One region of the Pseudoalteromonas sp. ATL1 genome, then DNA from elsewhere that is predicted to be linked to it. Evidence: riboswitches for the same ligand, from Rfam matches in the RefSeq annotation. Region 1 holds a riboswitch; the other holds the start of a gene.
The links. Region 1 has a riboswitch for cobalamin ahead of AC5FX4_RS16660 (ABC transporter ATP-binding protein). Riboswitches for the same ligand answer to the same signal wherever they lie in the genome.

Region 1 (3,419 bases):
AAGGGAACATGAAACGCATATTTGTGCCATTTTTTATCTTTTTGGCTTTGTGTATCGTAGGATGTGATCGCGTATCTAATGAACAACCGCAGGCATTGGTGCTCCATGGTAAAACAATGGGCACAACTTATAACATTAAAGTTTTTCCCCAAAACCCAGAGATAACCGCGGAGCAGCTGCAAACGCAAATTGATGACACGCTTGTGGGCGTGAATCAGTCGATGTCTCCTTGGGTGAAAGACTCAGAGATAAATCGCTTTAATAGTCTGCCTCATGGCCAGTTTATGGCCATCAGCGACGATTTTAGAGACGTTGTTGCGGAGTCTATCCGTCTTGGTAAGTCGACAAAAACCCTTGATGTGACCATGGGGCCACTAATTGACTTGTGGGGTTTTGGCCCAGATAAGCGCCCCACGAAGCGTCCTTCACAAGCGCAATTGGATGATATGATCAGTCGTATTGGTGTTGATAAACTCATCTTAAACGAGCAAGGGCTGGCTAAAACAGTCGATGGACTTGAAGTGTCTTTTTCATCAACGGCGAAGGGATTTGGTATTGATAAAGTAGCGTCTTTACTCGAGGAGTTGGGTATCACTGATTACATGGTTGAAATTGGTGGAGAACTGCGAGTGTCTGGCTCGAAACCAAACGATGTACCATGGATCATTGCCATTGAACAACCTGATGCACCAATGGGAATGCGACAATCACATAGAGAACTTCAACTGGGTAGTACGGGTATTGCGACATCGGGTGATTATCGTATTTTTTATGAAATGGATGGTGAAACCTTCACCCATTTGATTGATCCCGCAACAGGTATGCCAGTAAAACACGAACTGGTATCCGTTACGGTTTTACACCCTTCAGCGATGACTGCGGATGGCTTAGCAACGGCATTAACAGTGATGGGTACAGAACGAGCGAAAGCGTATGCGCAGGAGCATAATCTTGCGGTTTACTTGATCAGTAAGTCACCAGAAGGGCTAAAAACGTATGCCAGTGATGCCTTCAAACCATATTTGTGAGCGGCGAATAACCGCGCTATAATGCGAGGTGATTAAAACCGTCGTTGGCCCTCAAGTAGTGGGGCCAATTATCACCTTAAAGGGGCCCATACGATGTCGCTATTTCTTCTTACTTTTGGTTTACTTATTTTGATTATTGCTGCGATGGCTGTCGGTGTGATTGTGCAGAAGAAATCAATGGCAAGTAGTTGTGGTGGCTTAGGCGCTGTAGGGGTTGAAAAAGCATGTGATTGTGATGACCCATGCGATCGACGCAAAAAGCGTATGGCAAAAGAACAAGCTTGGAAAGAAAATCAAATCTTATAATGATTTTCTCCAGCATTGAAATGCGAGCTAAGGCTCGCATTTTTGATCGCTACCTGTTTCAAAATCTAACTATGATAACGCAGTCTTAATTGGCCTGTTCACGATGGCGCAGCAAATTACGCGATCGTCTTCTTGTGACGTTACGTTCATGCAGTTTTTACAGAAGTTGTATTCTAGCCATCTAGACAGCATAATAGCCGTCATATCCTTGTTAGGAAATCTTGGGAATGAGTTGCAAATACTCAACTGTCCCCGCAACTGTGAAGGCGCGCGTAAAGCAGCCAAAGTCAGATACCAAGACTAGCAAATTAACTCTAAGCGGGCGTACTTTGAGTCACAGCCAATTCTCTTCCATTGAGTACTCTGTAAGTGTACGTGCGTCTATTGCCTGTGTTAATACTGAACCGCTTAGTTAAGCGGATAGGTATCACTATTATGTCTGTTGTTAGCATAAGGTCCACATGACAAAATCATTGGAAAAAAAACCATCGATGTTGCAAGTTCAACACCTTGGACTGACGATAAACCAAGCCACGATCCTCAGCAACATCAGCTTTGATGTAAAGTGTGGTGAATTTGTTGGTTTGCTCGGCCCGAATGGAGCGGGTAAGTCGTCATTATTAAGGTGTCTTTACAGGTACGTACAGCCAAGTCATGGTTCAATATCACTCAGTGGTGAAGCCTTAGAAGGTTACTCTCGCTTAGCGTATGCCAAGCAAGTCGCCGTTGTGCTGCAAGATGTGCCTGAGCAATTTAACCTTGATACCTATGATGTCGTTGCAATGGGGCTCACACCTCACAAATCACTTTTTTCCTCGTTAGGTCAAAAAGACCGTGATTTAGTTGCTGCCGCAATTGAGAAAGTGGGGTTAAGTGGTAAGTCTAAGCAAGTATTCACTTCATTATCTGGCGGAGAAAAGCAGCGAGTGATGATTGCGCGAGCTATGGTGCAACAGCCAGTGCTACTCATCATGGATGAACCCACGAGCCACCTTGATGTGAAGTATCAAATTCAAATTATGGAGTTAGCTAAATCTTTGGGCATTAGTGTTTTGGCTTCGTTTCACGATTTAAATTTAGCGTCAGCGATGAGCGATAGATTACTTGTGCTCAAAGCTGGGCAATTGGTAGCGCAAGGCGCGCCCGCCGAAGTACTAACGCCTCAATTATTGAGTGATGTGTTTGGTGTTTGTGCTGAGGTCACCAATGTCCCAAGTTCAAAAGACAATACACGTCTAGTGCCGCATATTCGTTATCACTACGGATATATTCAATGAGCCGTTTGACTTTCATTGCCCTTTTGGGCGCAGCGGTAGCGGTTAGCTTCATGGGAGCATTAAGTTTAGGTGCAATCCCCATCGCTTTATCCGATGTGGCACAAGCGCTTTTTGCATACTCGGACAACCAGCTGGGCCATAAGGTTATTATTGAATTGCGGTTACCACGTGCAATCTTAGCGTTTTTCGCTGGTTGTGGCTTGGCGCTGGCTGGGCTTATTTTACAAACAGTAACCCGCAATCCATTAGCCGATCCTTACCTATTTGGCGTTTCTTCTGGTGCTTCATTCGGTGTGGTGTTGTTATTCGCATTGACTGGTGTGCAAGCCGGGCTCTGGCTATCGGGGGCTGCCTTTTTAGGGAGTCTTGCCGCTATGCTCATGCTATTGCTCATCGCGAAAAGCCAAGCAAGTAGGCAGGTGGAGTCAATGCTGCTTGCTGGTGTTGCTCTATCATTCTTATTTAGTGCCTGTACAAGCTTACTTTTGTATTGGAGTGATCCGCAGGCGATCAGTGCGATTGTTTTTTGGACTTTAGGCAGTTTCAGCCGTGCGCAATGGCAATGGCTTTGGTTACCCTGTTTTGTAGTGATTGGAAGCCTACTCGTGGTGTTGCTTTATCGTCGTGTGTTAAATGCGTTACTGCTTGGAGATGAAAGTGCGATTACCTTGGGTATCAACGTTAACAGAGTAAGACTTGGCATGTTACTGATGAGTTCTTTGGTGACTGCGGTATTGGTCGCTTCTTGTGGCGGAGTGGGGTTTGTAGGGTTAATGATCCCACACATGGTGCGATTTTTTATTTCTCA
Region 2 (3,419 bases), 2.7 Mb from region 1:
TAGGCACATAGCCCAAAATATCTCCGTTACTGGCCACGCCAGTCGCAGCGGTAAAGTAAGATTCATCCGTTAAATTTTCGATTCGCGCTGTCAGTTTGATGTTTTCAAACAGTAAATAATTCGCAGCTAAGTTGAAAAGTGTATACCCGCCCAACTTGGTTTCTAAACTACTGAATGTTGTACTGTTATATAGTGTAATGCTGGGTCGTGAAGAGCGATATAACATGCCCACACTCACATCCAAGTTATCCCATGATTTAGACAAGGTATAATTAAATGCCGTATCTGGGCGACGAACCAGTTTCTTGCCGGTCATCTTGTCTTTGGCGTCAAGTAGGGTCAAATTCACATCATGCTCAAAACCAAATGCTGACGTTGATGCCGATAGCTCAACCCCTTTCATGGTGGCTTGTTCGACATTTTGCGCTATGTACTTACCCGAAGTGTTTGGCAAGCTGATGATCATTTTATCAATCTTATTCTGGAACACGGCAACATCGAAACGACCACTTGCTGTTTTCACTGATAGCCCTAGCTCGTTATTACTCGCCTCTTCCGGTTTTACATTCGGATTTGGCAAATACCAAGGACTGTTTTTAACGAAGGCGTGGGTTAAAGTTGGCGCTCTAAAAGCCGTACCGTGATTGATTCTAAACGTAACATACTTATTGGCAACATAACCAAAGCCCGTGGTATAAGTTGTGTCGCGGCCATGAAAATCATAGTCATCAGTTCTTATCACCGCATTTGCTAACAACGTACCATCATCATAAAAACCACCGATAAACGCCGCCTTGTTGGTTCGCTCTGAATGCGTAAACTCAGCACTCGCATTTCCTAAATCTTCGGTTAGCTGATTGAGGCCACCACTGACTTTGAGCGCATTACTGACGTTGTATAATGCTCTATATTCGAACTCTACGCGTTCCGTGCTGTACACGTCATGCTTTGGTGTGCCAGTTTGTGTGTTCTCTTGCTGAGAGAAGCTTGCACTGGCGTGGTGAACTAATTTATCAACTTGCTTTTTCCAAGCTAATCGGCCCGTGTAGTTTTCAAACGCATAAGCATCATTGCCCCATGCGTTATCATACTCACCATCACCTTCACTGTACTGTGCGATTGCCGATAATGATCCCAAAGTTTCATGATCATAATTTAAGTTAAACCCTAAATTTCTATTGGTATAACCATCGCTATCATGATCTTTGCTCAGTGGTGCGGCAGGATCTTTACTCTTTACGTCATAGCCATCAGTATCTTCATAGCCAAGGTTAAAACTTAAAGATAAATCGTCTGAAGATAACTTACCCGATTGCTGGTAGTTCACATAATTATGGCCGCCGGTAGTCACAGCAACTTCATGCTGCTGTGCTTGACGCGTAATGATATTAATCACCCCAGCCATCGCATCAGAGCCATAAATGGCGGCTCTCGCGCCCTTTACAACTTCGATACGTTCAATGCTGTTTACTGGAATGTTGGTAAACGACACACTACCAGAGTTCGCATCACTGACACGTACGCCATCCACTAACACCAATACATGCTTGGTTGCAGCACCACGCAAAAATACACTGGCTGTTTGGCCAAAACCACCGGTTCTAACGACATCAACACCTGCCATGGTATTGAGCAAAGAAGGTAAATCGCGGGCATTACTTTTTTCAATTTGTATACGCTCAAGCACGTTTACTGTAGCTAAGGCATTATTGATAGGTTGTTCAAATTTGTTCGCTGTGACCGTGATACGCTCAATAGTTTGCGTGTCGGTTTGTGCAGATACAGACGATGACACAGCGGCGAGTACAGCCACTGCTAAAATAGATTTGTTGTGCATGATTTCCCCAAACTTGCGCCCACCGCACAAGTAAAACAAGTAAAGTACATCAAGGCCGGTCTCCGGACTTAGCCCATAGGGGCATCACCGTTGCGGGGGCAGTGCTGGATTTCGCTCACGCCTGTGATTGTCACCAACTTCCCGATTATCTTAGCTATTTTTGATAACGTCATGATCAAGTGTGATCGTTAAGATCATCTAGCCAAGCACCTTGAAAAGAGGCGCTATTGTGCGAACTTTAGAAATGATTGTCAATGGACGTCTAGAATTCTAAAGCAAGCTATATATCTAGCTTGCTTCAGTATGCGTGCGCTCTATTACAACACCGAGAGTGCGAGCAAAAAGAATTAATCGCGGAAGTTTTTGAATTGGAACGGCTGACCCAATTCAGAAGTACGAATTAATTGCATCACTTCTTGCAAATCATCACGCTTTTTACCCGTAACGCGCACTTCTTCACCTTGAATAGCGGCTTGTACTTTAATTTTTGAATCTTTGATCAATTTAACCAATTTCTTGGCCATGTCTTTGTCGATCCCTTGCTTCAAAGCAACCTTACGAGATACATTTTTACCTGAACGCTCAATGTCTTTTAATTCAAGACTCGACACATCAAGACCACGCTTTGATGCTTTGTTAGCTAAAATATCAAATAATTGCATTACTTGTGGGTCGGCTTCCGCTTTTAAAGTGATCACCTCATTTGTCAGTTCAATTGAGGCGTCAACACCACGAAAATCGTAGCGTGTTTCTAGTTCACGATTGGCATTATCAACCGCGTTTTTTGCTTCTGTCATTTCGATTTCAGACACAATGTCAAAAGAAGGCATGTTACTCTCCTAAAATATGAATAACGCAATTATATCAATCAAAATTAGAATGTGGGTAAAAATGTGATATTCACCCACCAGCCAGTTTTCAGTGATATACTGGCCCCAATTTAGTAGCTCATCATTTAGTAGGACTTTTTGTGACAAGACGGGTTTATCAAGTATTACTGTTAATCACTTTGGCTATTTGCACCTTTTTATTTGCTAAAGAATTTCAACATTCTGGTGTACGCATTGAGCATGCCGATAAAGTCGTTCATTTTATCATTTTTTTTGGCCTCGCATTTATCATGCACCACGCATTTAAATGGCCGATGATAGCGCAGTTGGTGTTGTTAGCCGCTTATGGCATTGGCATTGAAGTGATGCAAGACAGCCTCCCCTACAGAGAAGCGTCATTAGGTGACTTTGTCGCCGACTTTGCCGGCGCGCTCAGTTATTACTTAACCTATTCTGCAATATACAAGTGGCGCCTTAAAAAACATGGCTAATGTTCATATTGTGGGGGCCGGTGCGATTGGACTGTCCTTTGCACAAAAGCTAAGTCAAAGGCACACCGTCATGGTAATTGGCAGACATTCATCGATAAACGAGCTACTTTACACGCTAGATAACCACACCACCAAAATAAACGCCTCCTATACACTTGCTGATGCTAATCAACTGGCTTCAACTTCGATTTCTCACTGTTTTATTTGCGTCAAAGCCTATCAACTACAGCAAGCATTCTCAGACATTCAGCCTTATTTACA

Region 2: linked by a shared signal. The riboswitch ahead of AC5FX4_RS04835 (TonB-dependent receptor domain-containing protein) and the one ahead of AC5FX4_RS16660 (ABC transporter ATP-binding protein) in region 1 are both predicted to bind cobalamin.

Annotation. Positions count from the first base shown of each region.
Region 1 covers NZ_JBZYXL010000001.1:3,794,090-3,797,508, reverse strand. The annotation lists gene AC5FX4_RS16670 (FAD:protein FMN transferase) at 9-1,028, shown strand; gene nqrM ((Na+)-NQR maturation NqrM) at 1,122-1,334, shown strand; cobalamin riboswitch at 1,527-1,652, shown strand; gene AC5FX4_RS16660 (ABC transporter ATP-binding protein) at 1,796-2,611, shown strand; gene AC5FX4_RS16655 (FecCD family ABC transporter permease) at 2,608-3,419, shown strand, end outside.
Region 2 covers NZ_JBZYXL010000001.1:1,093,753-1,097,171, reverse strand. The annotation lists gene AC5FX4_RS04835 (TonB-dependent receptor domain-containing protein) at 1-1,837, opposite strand, end outside; cobalamin riboswitch at 1,874-2,026, opposite strand; gene AC5FX4_RS04830 (YajQ family cyclic di-GMP-binding protein) at 2,185-2,667, opposite strand; gene AC5FX4_RS04825 (VanZ family protein) at 2,808-3,158, shown strand; gene AC5FX4_RS04820 (ketopantoate reductase family protein) at 3,151-3,419, shown strand, end outside.